One region of the Streptomyces sp. NPDC059875 genome, then DNA from elsewhere that is predicted to be linked to it. Evidence: predicted binding sites of a transcription regulator. Region 1 holds the regulator's gene; each other region holds the start of a gene.
The links. Region 1 encodes HrcA, which represses chaperone genes, less so after heat shock. Its sites were predicted from a motif close to TTNGCACTCNGNNNNNCNGAGTGCNAA; they were not measured.
Positions count from the first base shown of each region.

Region 2: the regulator HrcA is predicted to act here: its motif matches at 3,208-3,234, upstream of groES (co-chaperone GroES).
Region 3: the regulator HrcA is predicted to act here: its motif matches at 4,330-4,356, upstream of groL (chaperonin GroEL).

Region 1 is NZ_JBHWJZ010000053.1:25,310-30,364, forward strand. Features, by position in the region: gene ACFV9D_RS36475 (hypothetical protein) at 1-313, shown strand, start outside; gene ACFV9D_RS36480 (16S rRNA (uracil(1498)-N(3))-methyltransferase) at 346-1,089, opposite strand; gene ACFV9D_RS36485 (nitronate monooxygenase) at 1,086-2,162, opposite strand; gene dnaJ (molecular chaperone DnaJ) at 2,443-3,582, opposite strand; gene hrcA (heat-inducible transcriptional repressor HrcA) at 3,583-4,602, opposite strand; gene ACFV9D_RS36500 (MBL fold metallo-hydrolase) at 4,807-5,055, shown strand, end outside.
Region 2 is NZ_JBHWJZ010000009.1:166,521-171,575, forward strand. Features, by position in the region: gene ACFV9D_RS14445 (RNA polymerase sigma factor) at 1-89, shown strand, start outside; gene ACFV9D_RS14450 (hypothetical protein) at 148-810, shown strand; gene ACFV9D_RS14455 (SAM-dependent methyltransferase) at 755-1,930, opposite strand; gene ACFV9D_RS14460 (polysaccharide deacetylase family protein) at 2,085-2,975, shown strand; gene groES (co-chaperone GroES) at 3,381-3,689, shown strand; gene groL (chaperonin GroEL) at 3,808-5,055, shown strand, end outside.
Region 3 is NZ_JBHWJZ010000008.1:144,342-149,396, reverse strand. Features, by position in the region: gene ACFV9D_RS12765 (CBM35 domain-containing protein) at 1-315, shown strand, start outside; gene ACFV9D_RS12760 (hypothetical protein) at 414-1,358, opposite strand; gene ACFV9D_RS12755 (GNAT family N-acetyltransferase) at 1,387-1,956, opposite strand; gene ACFV9D_RS12750 (SRPBCC family protein) at 1,953-2,420, opposite strand; gene groL (chaperonin GroEL) at 2,537-4,165, opposite strand; gene ACFV9D_RS12740 (cold-shock protein) at 4,479-4,682, opposite strand.

The sequences.
Region 1 (5,055 bases):
CGAGCTGCTGACCCTGCGGCGAGCGGACGCCCGCCACGCCCAGCTGCGGCTGGTGTTCCCCACAGGAGAAGGGCGCCTCGCGTCCGACGGAACGGGGGCGGCCGGCACCGTGGGCACCCCGGCGGGCCCGGATCTCAACCTCCACGAGCCGGGCGTCGTCCGCCGGTTGCTCGAGGAGGCCGAGTCCCGAGGCCTGCTGCCGGTCGCGCACGGGACGGCGGAGGTGGACGGCTGGCCGCTGTTCGACAGCGTGGTGGCGGTGCAGGACCCGGCCCAGGACCTGTCCGGCGGATCGGGGTCGGACGGGCCCTAGGGCCTGTCCGGCGGATCAGGGTCGGACAGGCCCTAGCTCCAGCGGCCCGTGCGGCCGAGCAGCAGCGCCGTCGCCGCCGTACCGGCCGTGGAAGTGCGCAGCACACTGTGGCCGAGACGGTACGGCTTCGCTCCTGCCTCCTCGAAGGCCGCCAACTCCTCGGGCGAGACGCCTCCTTCGGGCCCGACGACCAGCACGATCTCGCCCTCGACGGGGAGTTCGGCGTCGGCGAGCGCGCCGCTGGGGTGGTCCCGGTCCTCGTGGAGGACGGCGGCGAAGTCGGCGCCCGCGAGGAGCGCCGCCACCTGCTTGGTCGTCATCGCGTCGGCGACCTCGGGGAAGCGGGTGCGGCGCGACTGCTTGCCGGCCTCGCGCGCGGTCGCCCGCCACTTGGCGAGTGCCTTCAGACCGCGGTCGCCCTTCCACTGGGTGATGCAACGGGACGCGGCCCACGGCACGATCGCGTCGACGCCCGTCTCCGTCATGATCTCGACGGCGAGTTCGCCGCGGTCGCCCTTGGGCAGCGCCTGGACGACGGTGATACGAGGCAGGGGCTCCGGGTCCACGTACGTACGCGACACCTGGACGGTCAGCTGGTCCTTGCCCTCGGCCGCGGTCACCGCGCACTCCGCCCAGGTGCCCCGCCCGTCCGTGAGCACGAGCTCCTCCCCCGCGCGCAGTCGCTTCACGGAGACGGCGTGACGGCCCTCGGGGCCGTCGAGGAGGAAGGAGCCGGGGCCGGGAACGGCCTCGACGACGAAGACGGGTGCGGTCATGAGGCGCTCCTGTGGGCCTGCGCGGTCAGTGCGGTGTCGAGTTCGGCGGCCAGCACCTCGACCAGCTGCCCCGCCGGGAGTTCGCGGGCCAGCCGGTGCCCCTGGCCCGCCCACAGGGCCATGCCCTGGGCGTCGCCGGCGGTGGCGGCGGCCTTGCGCAGGGGGGCGGTGAGGTGGTGGATCTCGGGGTAGGCGGCGGGGGCGTACGGCCCGTGCTCACGCATGAAGCGGTTGACGAGCCCGCGCGCCGGACGTCCGGAGAAGGCCCGGGTGAGCTCGGTGCGGACGAAGAGGGGGTTGGTCATGGCCTGCTTGTGCAGGGCGTGCGCGCCCGATTCGGGGCACACGAGGAACGCGGTGCCGAGCTGGGCGGCGTCGGCCCCGGCGGCGAGGACGGCGGCTATCTGCGCGCCGCGCATGATCCCGCCGGTCGCGACGATCGGCAGCTGTACGGTCTCCCGGACCTGCGTGACGAGCGTGAGGAGCCCGTTCCCCGCGACGGCGGCGTCCGGGTCGTCGCGGTGCGTTCCCTGGTGCCCGCCGGCCTCGACGCCCTGGACGCAGACCGCGTCGGCCCCGGCCCACTGCGCGGCCTGGGCCTCCTCGGGCGAGGTGACGGTGACGATCGTGTACGTACCGACGCGGGCGAAGGCGTCGAACGTGTCACGGCCGGGGCAGCCGAAGGTGAAGGAGACGACGGGGACCGGGTCGTCCAGGAGGATCGCGAGCTTGGCGTCGTAGGCGTCGTCGCGCCCGCTGTCGGCGTCGCCGAGCTGCGTCTCGTACCAGGTGGCCTCACCGGCGAGCTGGTGCCGGTACACCTCGACGGCGGCGGGGTCCGCGGGCTGTCCGCTCTGCGGCATGAAGAGGTTGACGCCGAAGGGCTGCCCGGTCAGCCCGCGCACCTGCTTGATCTCCTGGTAAAGACCGCCGGCGGTCTTGTACCCCCCGGCGAGAAACCCGAGCCCGCCGGCCTCGCACACGGCACCGACGAGTTGCGGACAGGATGCGCCACCCGCCATGGGGGCCTGCACGATCGGGTAACGGGAGAGATCGTTCAGCGCGGTGGACATGCAGGCATCGTGCCATACGGAAGGGCGGCACCCGCCTCCGCGGATGCCGCCCTTCCAGGCACGACGTCGGCCTTACCGACCGTTGAACGCGTCCTTCAAACACGAGAACAGGCCCTGCTGCCCCGGCTGACTGCGCTCACCCGGGGGCAACCCCCGGACCCCCGGCAATCACGTACCTACCGACCGTTGAACGCATCCTTCAGGCGCGAGAACAGCCCCTGCTGACCCGGCTGACTGTGCACACCCGGGGGCAACCCCCGGACCCCCGGCAATCACGTGCCTACCGACCGTTGAACGCATCCTTCAGGCGCGAGAACAGCCCCTGCTGACCCGGCTGGAACTGACCCGTCGGCCGCTCCTCGCCCCGCAGCTTCGCCAGTTCGCGCAGCAGCCGCTCCTGCTCGGGGTCGAGCTTCGACGGGGTCGTCACCTCGACGTGCACGATCAGGTCGCCGCGGCCGCCGCCCCGCAGGTGCGTGATGCCGCGACCGTGCAGCGGGATCGACTGGCCGGACTGCGTGCCCGGTCGGATGTCGACCTCCTCGAGCCCGTCGAGCGTCTGCAGCGGCACCTTCGTGCCCAGCGCGCCCGCCGTCATCGGGATGGTGACCGTGCAGTGCAGGTCGTCGCCCCGGCGCTGGAAGGTCTCGTGCGGGATCTCGTGGATCTCGACGTACAGGTCACCGGCGGGGCCGCCGCCCGGCCCGACCTCACCCTCGCCCGCGAGCTGGATGCGCGTGCCGTTGTCGACACCGGCCGGAATCTTCACGGTCAGCGTCCGGCGCGAGCGGACCCGCCCGTCGCCCGCGCACTCGGGGCACGGGGTCGGGACGACGGTGCCGAAGCCCTGGCACTGGGGGCAGGGGCGGGAGGTCATGACCTGGCCCAGGAAGGACCGGGTGACCTGCGAGACCTCACCGCGGCCGCGACACATGTCACAGGTCTGCGCGGAGGTCCCCGGCGCGGCACCCTCACCCGAACACGTCGTACAGACGACGGCCGTGTCGACCTGGATGTCCTTGGTCGTGCCGAAGGCCGCCTCGTTGAGGTCGATCTCCAGCCGGATCATGGCGTCCTGGCCGCGGCGGGTGCGCGAGCGCGGTCCGCGCTGCGACGCCGTGCCGAAGAACGCGTCCATGATGTCCGAGAAGTTCCCGAAGCCGCCCTGGCCGAAGCCCCCGGCTCCACCGCCGCCACCGGACGCGGACAGCGGGTCGCCGCCGAGGTCGTAGACCTGCTTCTTCTGCGGGTCCGACAACACCTCGTAGGCGGCGTTGATCTCCTTGAAGCGCTCCTGCGTCTTCGGATCGGGATTCACATCCGGGTGCAGCTCGCGTGCGAGCCGCCGGAATGCCTTCTTGATCTCGTCCTGGGACGCGTCGCGGCGTACGCCGAGTACGGCGTAGTAGTCCGTGGCCACTTACGACTCCGCCAGGATCTGTCCGACGTAACGTGCCACTGCGCGTACCGCTCCCATCGTTCCGGGGTAGTCCATGCGGGTCGGTCCGACCACGCCGAGTTTGGCGACTGCCTCGTCGCCCGAACCGTAGCCGACCGCGACGACGGACGTGGAGGTGAGCCCTTCATGGGCGTTCTCGTGCCCGATCCGTACGGTCATGCCCGAGTCCTTGGCCTCGCCGAGCAGCTTGAGGAGCACGACCTGCTCCTCCAGCGCCTCGAGCACCGGCCTGATCGTGAGGGGGAAGTCATGGCCGAAGCGGGTGAGATTGGCGGTGCCGCCGATCATCAAGCGCTCCTCGTGCTCCTCCACCAGGGTTTCGAGCAGGGTCGCGAGCACCGTCGACACCGTGCCGCGGTCCTCCGTCTCCTCGAACGACTCCGGAAGATCCTGCACCAGCTGCGGCACGTCCGCGAAACGGCGACCGACGACGCGGCTGTTGAGCCGGGCCCGCAGGTCCGCGAGCGAGGTCTCGCCGAACGGCGCCGGGCAGTCGATCATCCGCTGCTCGACCCGGCCCGTGTCCGTGATCAGCACGAGCATCAGCCGGGCGGGGGCGAGCGAGAGCAGCTCCACGTGCCGGACCGTCGAGCGGGTCAGCGACGGGTACTGCACGACGGCGACCTGACGGGTCAGCTGCGCGAGCAGCCGGACCGTGCGGCCGACGACGTCGTCGAGGTCGACCGCGCCGTCGAGGAAGTTGTGGATCGCGCGCCGCTCGGGCGTCGACAGCGGCTTGACGCCGGCGAGCTTGTCGACGAAGAGCCGGTAGCCCTTGTCCGTCGGGATGCGTCCGGCGCTGGTGTGGGGCTGGGCGATGTAGCCCTCGTCCTCCAGGACGGCCATGTCGTTGCGCACGGTGGCGGGCGAGACGCCGAGCTTGTGGCGCTCCGTGAGCGCCTTGGAGCCGACCGGCTCCTCCGTCCCGACATAGTCCTGGACGATGGCGCGTAGCACCTCGAGTCTGCGTTCGCTGAGCATCGCGCACACCTCCAGCTGTCGTATCGGTTTGCTCCGCTTTTGGCACTCGCCCTGCTCGAGTGCCAGGAATCCCCCGGCCAGTGTACGGCGGCGGGCATCGCTCCTGGCAAGGAGGCCGCGTCGGAGGTCACGTCGGAGGTCACGTCGGAGTCCGTCGTCGGAGGTCGTCGTCGGAGTCCGTGTCGTTGCGGATAGCGTCGCGGTATGGACGTCGGTTGGGAAGAGTTCGGCTGGGAGCGGCTCGCGGACGGGGTGGGGCGGCGGCGGCTGCCCGGCTGGGACGCCACGGTGGGCCTGGTGCTGGGCGAGAAGGCGGTTCTGCTGTACGACACGGGCTCCACGATCCGTGAGGGGGCCGAGCTGCGGGGCCAGGTCCAGGCGCTCACGGGCGGCAGGAGAGTGACGCACATCGCACTGAGCCACCCGCACTTCGATCATGTGATGGGCACGGCG
Region 2 (5,055 bases), on a different contig from region 1:
TCGAGCGGGCGGCCTCGCTGACCCGCAACGAGCGGGAGCGGGCCCTGCTGCGGGAGCGGGCGGAGCGGGTGGGGCGGAACCCTCTCTAGGGGTTCCGGCGGGGCGTGGGCCGGGGGCGTGGAACGGCGGCTCGGTAGGCTCGGACGCATGTCCCGCCGCACTCCGCTGCCCCCGCCTCCGCCGCCCGCCGAGATACAGGCCTGGCCCGACCGCGAGGCGCGGCTCGTCGACCGGGCGCTGGCGATGGACGAACTCGGCCGCCGGCTGCTGGGCGGGCGGCGACTGGCGCTCTTCCTCGTGTGGTTCGTGCTGTTGGAGCTCGGCTGGTCCTTCGTCGGCGTCGCCCTGACCTCCTTCGACCACGGGCAGATCGATCCGATCACGCTGATGCTCGCGCTGTTCTCGACGTGCTTCGGGATCGCGATCCTGGTCCCCGCGGTGTGGATGACCGTGCGCGGGATCCTCCGCGACCGAGTGGCCCGCGAGCGGCTGGCCCAGTGGGCGGCCCTGGACCGCCACCCCGCCACCGACGCCCGGCTGCGCGCGCCGACGCTGGGCCTCTCCTGGGCGCTGTTGTCCTTCGCGATGTGCGCCGTCGGCCTGTGGATCTCCTTCGCCGTCCCGGCCGGCACGGGCCCCGAGGACGGTGGCTACGGGCTCGTCGCGTACGGGATGGGAGTCGGCCTCATCCTGTGGATCACGGGCCTCGTCGGGCTGACGAAGGCCGTGGGGCACTACCGATTCGCGGTCCGGCTCACCGGCCGGCCGGTGAGCCGATCAGCATCGTCGGGGCACCCGCGACCCGAGTGAGGAAGACCGTCGCGGCGTTCGGGCCCTTGGGCTTGACCCTGCGCCGGATCTCCTCGGGTTCGACGGCCGAGCCGCGCTTCTTCACCGTCAGTGTGCCCACCTCGCGTTCGCGCAGCAGGGCCTTCAACTTCTTGAGGTTGAAGGGGAGTTCGTCGGTGATCTCGTACGCGGTGGCGTAGGGGGTGGGGGTGAGGGCGTCCGCCGTGACGTACGCGATCGTCTCGTCGATCAGGCCGCCGGCCAGCTCCTCGGCGACCTCGGCGACGAGGTGCGCGCGGATGACCGCCCCGTCCGGCTCGTAGAGGTAGCGGCCGACCGGGCGCGGCGCGGGGTCGGGCAGGCCGCGGCCGGTCAGGCTCGCACCGGAGGGCAGGAGGGTGGCGCGGCGTTCGCCGGGGGCGGTGCCGAACCACAGGACGGCCTCCTTCACGTCCCCGCCGTCCGAGATCCACTCGGCCTCCGCCTCCTCCGGGACCGCCTCGTGCGGGATGCCGGGGGCGATCTTCAGCGCCGCGTGCGGGGCCTTGCGGGCGGCCTCGACCGCCCAGGAGAGCGGCGGGGAGTACGCCTCCGGGTCGAAGATCCTGCCCCTCCCCCCGCGCCGCGCCGGGTCCACGAAGACGGCGTCGTACGGGCTCGTGTCGATCTCGGTCACGTCCGCGCACCGCACCTCGATCAGGTCGGCGAGCCCGAGCGTGGTGGCGTTGGCGCGGGCGACCTCGGCCGTCAGCGGGTCGCGGTCCACGGCCAGGACGGAGATCCCGGCCCGCGCGAACGCGATCGCGTCCCCGCCGATCCCGCCGCACAGATCGGCCACGCCGCGCACGCCGAGCGCCCGGAAGCGCTCCGCGCGGTAGGCCCCGACCGTCGCCCGGGTCGACTGCTCGACGCCGTTGGGCGTGAAGTACATCCGGTGCGCGTCCTCGGCGCCGAACTTCGCCACCGCGCGCTGGCGCAGCCGGGCCTGACCGAGGGCGGCCGAGACCAGTTCGGCGGGGTGGTCGCGGCGCAGCCGTGAGGCGACCGCCAGTTCCTGGGCGGGGTCGTAGTCGCGCAGGGCGGCGAGCAGGGTCTGGCCCTCGGGGGTGAGCAGGGCGGTGAAGGCGGCGAGGTCGGTCATCCGTCCCATTGTGGGCCAGCCGGGGGATGGTGGGCGCCCGGCGACGGTGTCGACGGCCGTGTCGACGGCCGTGCGGGGCCCGGCGCTGACAGGATGCGGCGCCATGCAGCTAGTACGACAAACGGAAGAAATGTGCTCGAAGCGTGCGGTTCGCATGCGGCGCTCGGTGGGCGCGGTCCTGCTCGTCGCCGCCCTCGGGTCCGCCTGTGCGGGCCCCTCGGAGAAGGCGGAGGGCCCGGACAAGGGGCCCGCGAGCCCCGCCGCCGGACAGCCCAAGGCGCAGGGTGCCTCCGGCGCCCTCACCGCCTACGTCGAGAAGGTCCGCAAGCAGCGGGCCGCCCGTGTGCTCGCCGCCAAGAAGTGGGGCCTCGACCGGCCCCCGCTGGAGGCTCCGGCCCCGCCCGCCGTGAAGCCGAAGATCACCACCCGCAAGGGGTTCGAGACCGACGGCGAGGGCCTGCCGCCCGTCTTCACCACCGTGCCGACCAAGGAGAAGGTCGTCTTCCTGACGATCGACGACGGCGCGGAGAAGGACCCGGAGCTGATCCGGATGATGACCGAGCTGCAGATCCCGTACAGCGCCTTCCTGAGCGACTACCTCGTCAAGGAGGACTACGGCTACTTCAGGAGGATGCAGGACGCCGGCGTCTCCCTGCACAACCACACCCTCAACCACCGCTACATGCCCGGGCTTTCGTATGCCGCGCAGAAGCGGGAGATCTGCGGGATGCAGGACACCATCGAGAAGCGGTACGGGAAGCGGCCGCCGCTCTTCCGCCCGCCCTACGGCAACTACAACGAGTCCACGCTGCGCGCGGCGAAGGCGTGCGGGGTCAAGGCGGTGCCGCTCTGGGCCTCCGAGGCGTTCCCCGACCGGATGGAGTGGCGCGAGTGGGACCGGGACCTGCACCCCGGCGACATCGTGCTCACGCATTTCCGGGGCAAGAAGGACTGGAAGGGCTCGATGCCGGACATGATCCGGCGGGTGATGAAGACGATCACGGCCAAGGGGTACGCGGTCGCGAAGCTCGAGGACTACGTGTGACCCGGGCGCGCCGGCCGGCGGCCGGCCTCGCGCTCGCCGGCGTGCTCCTGGGGGTGTCGGGGTGTGCGTCGTCGGTGGATCCGATCGAACGTCTGGGGCGGAAGGCGGCGGGGGAGCTGCGGGAGCTGGGTGACCTGAAGGACCTCGGGCCCCTGAGGGACCTCAGGGGCCGGAACGATCCGGTCCGCGGCGCCGTTCTCGTACCGGCGCCGAACCGCCACACCGCACTGAATTGGCACTCCGCTTGACCGAGTGCTAATCGCGGTCATAGTCTCGGCTCTGGCACTCCCCACTGGAGAGTGCCAACACAGCGACGGGCAGGTCCGGCACCCGCGACGACGGATCCACCTGGTCGCCACCTCAGACAGTTAACCCCGTGAGATCTCCGAAGGGGGAGGTCGGATCGTGACGACCGCCAGCTCCAAGGTTGCCATCAAGCCGCTCGAGGACCGCATCGTGGTCCAGCCGCTCGACGCCGAGCAGACCACGGCCTCTGGCCTGGTCATCCCGGACACTGCGAAGGAGAAGCCCCAGGAGGGCGTCGTCCTCGCCGTGGGCCCGGGCCGCTTCGAGAACGGCGAGCGCCTGCCGCTCGACGTGAAGACCGGCGACATCGTGCTGTACAGCAAGTACGGCGGCACCGAGGTGAAGTACAACGGCGAGGAGTACCTCGTCCTCTCGGCTCGCGACGTGCTCGCGATCGTCGAGAAGTAATTCACCGAAGTACCGAAGTTGATGCTTTGAGCTGCGCCCCTGACCCCGCACCGGGCGTCCGGGGCGCAGTTCGTTTCACCAGTTACACCACGAATTCCGAGAGGGCTGAATCGCTCCCATGGCGAAGATCCTGAAGTTCGACGAGGACGCCCGTCGCGCCCTTGAGCGCGGCGTCAACAAGCTTGCCGACACGGTGAAGGTGACGATCGGCCCCAAGGGTCGCAACGTCGTCATCGACAAGAAGTTCGGCGCCCCCACCATCACCAACGACGGTGTCACGATCGCCCGCGAGGTCGAGATCGAGGACCCGTACGAGAACCTCGGTGCCCAGCTGGTGAAGGAGGTGGCGACCAAGACCAACGACATCGCGGGTGACGGCACCACCACCGCCACCGTGCTCGCCCAGGCGCTCGTCCGCGAGGGCCTGAAGAACGTCGCCGCCGGCGCCTCCCCGGCCGCCCTGAAGAAGGGCATCGACGCCGCGGTCAAGGCCGTCTCCGACGAGCTGCTCGCGACCGCCCGTCCGATCGAGGACAAGTCCGACATCGCCGCCGTGGCCGCGCTCTCCGCGCAGGACCAGCAGGTCGGCGAGCTCATCGCCGAGGCGATGGACAAGGTCGGCAAGGACGGTGTCATCACCGTCGAGGAGTCCAACACCTTCGGCCTGGAGCTCGACTTCACCGAGGGCATGGCCTTCGACAAGGGCTACCTGTCCCCGTACATGGTGACCGACCAGGAGCGTATGGAGGCCGTCCTCGACGACCCGTACATCCTGATCCACCAGGGCAAGATCTCCTCGATCCAGGACCTGCTGCCGCTCCTCGAGAAGGTCATCCAGGCCGGCTCCTCCAAGCCGCTGCTGATCATCGCCGAGGACGTCGAGGGCGAGGCCCTGTCGACCCTGGTCGTCAACAAGATCCGTGGCACCTTCAACGCCGTTGCCGTCAAGGCCCCCGGCTTCGGCGACCGCCGCAAGGCGATGCTCGGCGACATGGCCACCCTCACCGGTGCCACCGTCATCGCCGAGGAGGTCGGCCTCAAACTCGACCAGGCCGGTCTGGACGTGCTGGGCACCGCCCGCCGCGTGACCATCACCAAGGACGACACCACCATCGTCGACGGTGGCGGCAACTCCGAGGACGTCGCGGGCCGCGTCAACCAGATCAAGGCCGAGATCGAGTCCACCGACTCCGACTGGGACCGCGAGAAGCTCCAGGAGCGCCTCGCGAAGCTGGCCGGCGGCGTGTGCGTGATCAAGGTCGGCGCCGCCACCGAGGTGGAGCTGAAGGAGAAGAAGCACCGTCTGGAGGACGCCATCTCCGCGACCCGCGCCGCGGTCGAGGAGGGCATCGTCTCCGGTGGTGGC
Region 3 (5,055 bases), on a different contig from region 1:
CACAACGGCAAGCACGGGTTCACGTACAACAGCAACCCGGGCACGATGACGGTGTCGAACAACATCGCGATCGACAATGCCCAGCGCAACTTCTCGTTCGACGCCGGCACTTCGGTGTTCCGGGGCAACACCTCCTGCCGCCCCACCAGCAGCGGGACGAACGACCGGACCATCGGTGACGTCGACGCTTCGAACCAGTTCTGGTCCGGCTCGAACGGCTCCCGGTGTTCCTCGTACACCGGGGCCCTGAGCTGGTCCTACGCCTCGGACGGCCGCCTCGCGGTGGCCTTCGGCGGCCGTCCGGTCACCTGGTGAGCCTCAAGAGGTGACTGCCCCGTCTGCGTACGCGTCGGCGTCGGCCTCAGCGCTCCGGGCCGAGGTCGACGCCGTCAGCACACGCCAACTCGCCACCATCAGTAGCCACCGCCGGCGCAGCTGAAGCCACCGCAGCCGTAGCCGCTGCTGAAGCCCCCCGAGCCTCCGGTGGCGGTGCCACCGGACGGGTTGCTCCGCGGGAAGGGGGCCGGGCGGGGAGGGGGCGAGGTGAACGTCTTGTAGTTCTCGTGGAACAGCTCCTGCCACCAGCTCCCGAAGCCGACGCCCTCCAGCTCGCGCTCCGTCTCGGCGAGCGCGGCGTCGTCCCACACCACGGTCGGGAGATCCAGGTCCTTGAGCGCCTGCCGCAGCCCCGACAGGTCCACCCGGGGGCTCTCGTCCAGGGGAGTCGTCGCGGGCGCTTCGCCGTGGGCGACGTCGTGCCGGAAGGCGTACGCGGCCCGCCAGCCCACCTCCGTCACCACCGCCCAGCCCCAGAGCGGCCGTTCGGCGAGCAGCGCCCTGCGGCGCCTGCCCTCTTCCTGTTCCCGGGCCAGCTCCCGCGCCCGCGCGGCGGCCTTCCTCTTCTCGGCCTCGATCGCCTGCCGGATCTCCCGGCCGACGGGCTCGTACGCCTCACCGGCCTCCCGCATCACCCACTCGTACCGCCGCCGCGTCTCCTCCCACTCGCCCATGGCGCGGCGCAGAGCGAATTGCTTCCACCCCGGGACGGCGACGGCCCGACGGTAGGCGGCCTCCAGTTCGGCGCTGACGTCGTCCACGGCGGTGGCGTACGCGACGGCGGCCGTCACCCACCGGCCGCAGGCCTCCGCCGTGCACGAGACGAGGTCCCCCGAACCGTCACGGGGCCCCGGAGTCCGCACAAGAAAGAGGGAGGGCGCCCGCCGCCCGTCGAGCAGCCGATGGAACGAGTGCTCGTGGACGCGGACCTTCCCGTCGAGCGGGGCGACCGGATCGTGACGCGTCTGCCGGGGCAACAGCTTCCCGTGGTGAGTGAGGTACAGCGGCTGTAACCGACCCATCGACTCCACCCCCACGATCCCGTTCCCCTCAGCCTTCCCCCGCCCCCGGCCCCCGAAGCGTTCCGCCCCGCACCCTCCCGTACATCACCATGTCCCGGCGCTCCCCGCCCACTTCCTGCCAGGACCGCAGCACCCCCTCCCGTACGAAGCCCGCCCGCTCCGCCGTCCGGGCCGAGGCATCGTTCCAGGGTTCGACGAGCAACTGGAGGCGCGGGATGCCCAGTTCACCCAGTGCCCACGCGCTCACCGCCGTCAGCGCCGCCCCGGCCGCGCCCTCGCCGCGGCAGGACGGGGCGATCCAGTAGCCGAGGGTCGCGCGGCCCTCGGTGAGGTCGCGGAGCCAGAGGCCGATCATGCCCACCGGCCGCGCGTCGCGGCGCCGGACGATGACGAAGGGGTAGCCGGCAGCGGTCTCGGAGCGGGTCCACTGGCGGCGGACGAACGCCTCGCCCTCCGCCTCCGAGTACACCGGCGGGACGGTGGTGATCAGCGGGATGTACGGGTCCGTCGACGCCTCCTCCACGAGGGGCAGGTCGGCCCGCTCCCAGCGGCGCAGTTCAAAGGCCCCGGCCGCCAGCCGGGGAACGATCAGGCTCACATCGTGCGAAGGTACTCGGCCAGCCGGTCGTACTCCTCCTTCACCCCGTCCTCCATCCCGGTGGCCAGCGCCTGGTCCCGGATCTCCGTCGACGGCCAGAGCGACGTACTTGTCAGGGCCGTGCCGCCGTCCGGGGTGTCGTCGAAGGTGAGGGTCACATGGACCGGCGGACCCGGCATCAGCTCGAAGGTCTCCGTGTAGACCAACCGCTCGCCCGGGACGATCTCCTCGTACGCCCCCGAGAACACGATCTCCTGTCCGTCCGGCGCCTGCTGGCCCCAGCGCCAGGCGCCGCCGATCCGGAGATCGATGTCGCAGACCGTCGTGGTCAGGGCGGCGACCCCGTACCACCGGCGGACGTGCTCGGGCTTCGTCCACGCCTCCCAGACGCGGGCGGGCGGGGCGTCGAAGGTTCGGGTGATGACCAGCTCGCGGTCGGTCGGTGTCGTCAGCAGCGTGATCATGGATCGCTCCCGCCTCTGGGGACTCTCTTCCCAGCATCACCCCGAACGCCCGAGGGCGGCACCCCCAGCAGGGAGTGCCGCCCTCGTCGTACAACCAGGATCTACCGAGCCGTGGCTCAGAAGTCCATGTCACCGCCCGGCATGCCGCCCGGAGCGGCCGCGGAGGCCTTCTCCGGCTTGTCGGCGATGACGGCCTCGGTGGTCAGGAACAGCGCGGCGATCGAGGCCGCGTTCTGCAGGGCGGAGCGCGTCACCTTCGCCGGGTCGATGATGCCCTCGGCGATGAGGTCCACGTACTCGTTGGTCGCGGCGTTCAGGCCGTGGCCGACGGGCAGGTTGCGGACCTTCTCCGCCACGACGCCGCCCTCGAGGCCGGCGTTGACGGCGATCTGCTTCAGCGGGGCCTCGAGGGCCAGCTTCACGATCGCGGCACCGGTGGCCTCGTCGCCCGACAGGTCGAGCTCGAGCTTCTCGAAGACCGAGGAGGCCTGGAGCAGGGCCACGCCACCACCGGCGACGATGCCCTCCTCGACGGCCGCCTTCGCGTTGCGAACGGCGTCCTCGATGCGGTGCTTGCGCTCCTTGAGCTCGACCTCGGTCGCGGCGCCGGCCTTGATGACCGCAACACCGCCGGCGAGCTTCGCCAGGCGCTCCTGCAGCTTCTCGCGGTCGTAGTCGCTGTCCGAGTTCTCGATCTCGGCACGGATCTGGTTGACGCGACCGGCAACCTGGTCGCTCTCGCCGGAGCCGTCGACGATCGTGGTCTCGTCCTTGGTGATGACGACCTTGCGGGCGCGGCCCAGCAGGTCCAGGCCGGCGTTCTCGAGCTTGAGGCCGACCTCCTCGGAGATGACCGTGCCGCCCGTGAGGATGGCGATGTCGTTCAGCATGGCCTTGCGGCGGTCGCCGAAGCCCGGAGCCTTGACCGCGACGGACTTGAAGGTGCCGCGGATCTTGTTGACGACCAGGGTCGACAGGGCCTCGCCCTCGACGTCCTCGGCGATGATCAGCAGCGGCTTGCCCGACTGCATGACCTTCTCCAGGAGCGGGAGCAGGTCCTTCACGGAGGAGATCTTGGAGTTGACGATCAGGATGTACGGGTCGTCCAGGGACGCCTCCATACGCTCCATGTCGGTGGCGAAGTACGCCGAGATGTAGCCCTTGTCGAAGCGCATACCCTCGGTGAGCTCCAGCTCCAGACCGAAGGTCTGGGACTCCTCGACGGTGATGACGCCTTCCTTGCCGACCTTGTCCATCGCCTCGGCGATGAGCTCGCCGATCTGGGTGTCGGCGGCGGAGATGGAGGCCGTGGAAGCGATCTGCTCCTTGGTCTCGACATCCTTCGCCTGCTCGAGCAGGGCGCCCGAGACGGCCTCGACGGCCTTCTCGATGCCGCGCTTGAGGGCCATCGGGTTGGCGCCGGCGGCCACGTTGCGCAGGCCCTCGCGGACGAGCGCCTGGGCGAGGACGGTCGCGGTGGTCGTACCGTCACCGGCGACGTCGTCCGTCTTCTTGGCGACTTCCTTGACCAGCTCGGCGCCGATCTTCTCGTACGGGTCCTCGAGCTCGATCTCCTTGGCGATGGACACACCATCGTTGGTGATCGTGGGGGCGCCCCACTTCTTCTCGAGGACGACGTTCCGGCCCTTGGGGCCAAGGGTGACCTTGACGGCGTCGGCGAGCTGGTTCATCCCGCGCTCGAGACCGCGCCGTGCCTCCTCGTCGAACGCGATGATCTTGGCCATGTGAAGTGGTCCTCCCGGACATGGGGTGGATAACGCTCCAGGACCGCGCCGACGCCCGCGACGGACGGCCTGCGTACCCGATGGTTCCTTGCCCCACCTGGCCGCGGACCTCGTCTGCCCGATCCTCGTAAGCACTCTCACCTTCAGAGTGCTAACGCCAATGATTAGCACTCGGCCCATGCGAGTGCAAGCGACTCCCACAGATCGGAAGGGGCCCACGGGGGGACTCCGGACACGCACGAGGGGTCCGCATCCTGGTCAGGATGCGGACCCCTCGGCGTGAGTGCGTACGTGGTGGCCGATCGCGCCGTGCTCAGACGGCGAGCTTGACCATGTCCGCCTGCGGACCCTTCTGGCCCTGCGAGATCTCGAACTCGACCCGCTGACCCTCTTCAAGGGTGCGGTAACCGTCCATCTGGATCGCGCTGTAGTGGACGAATACATCCGCACCACCGTCGACCGCGATGAAGCCGTAGCCCTTCTCCGCGTTGAACCACTTGACGGTGCCCTGAGCCATGCCTAACTCCCCTATTACTGGCCCTTGCGCGGGACCGCACTTCGCGGACCCGGGTCAGACCCTGCGCCGGAACGCGTCGACCGCGGCTGAATGTATCTGCCCAACTGCCCTCTGCAACAGGTCAATCGGACGAGAATTCTGGGCACGCCGTAAAGGAGAATTGAGGAGAATTCACTGAATTCCGGGGCAAGTCGGGCCCGGCAAAGTGCGCAGAAGGTACACAACACTCGAACACTTTGGCTGCATCTTGTCGGGTGCGGACGCATTCTCATATGCGTCTGGCACAAGCAGCGGAGAGGAGCCGGGGGGACTTCCCCAACTCTACCGCGCTCAACCATGCAGAATTGCCCCCTCCGCTTACTCGCGGAGGGGG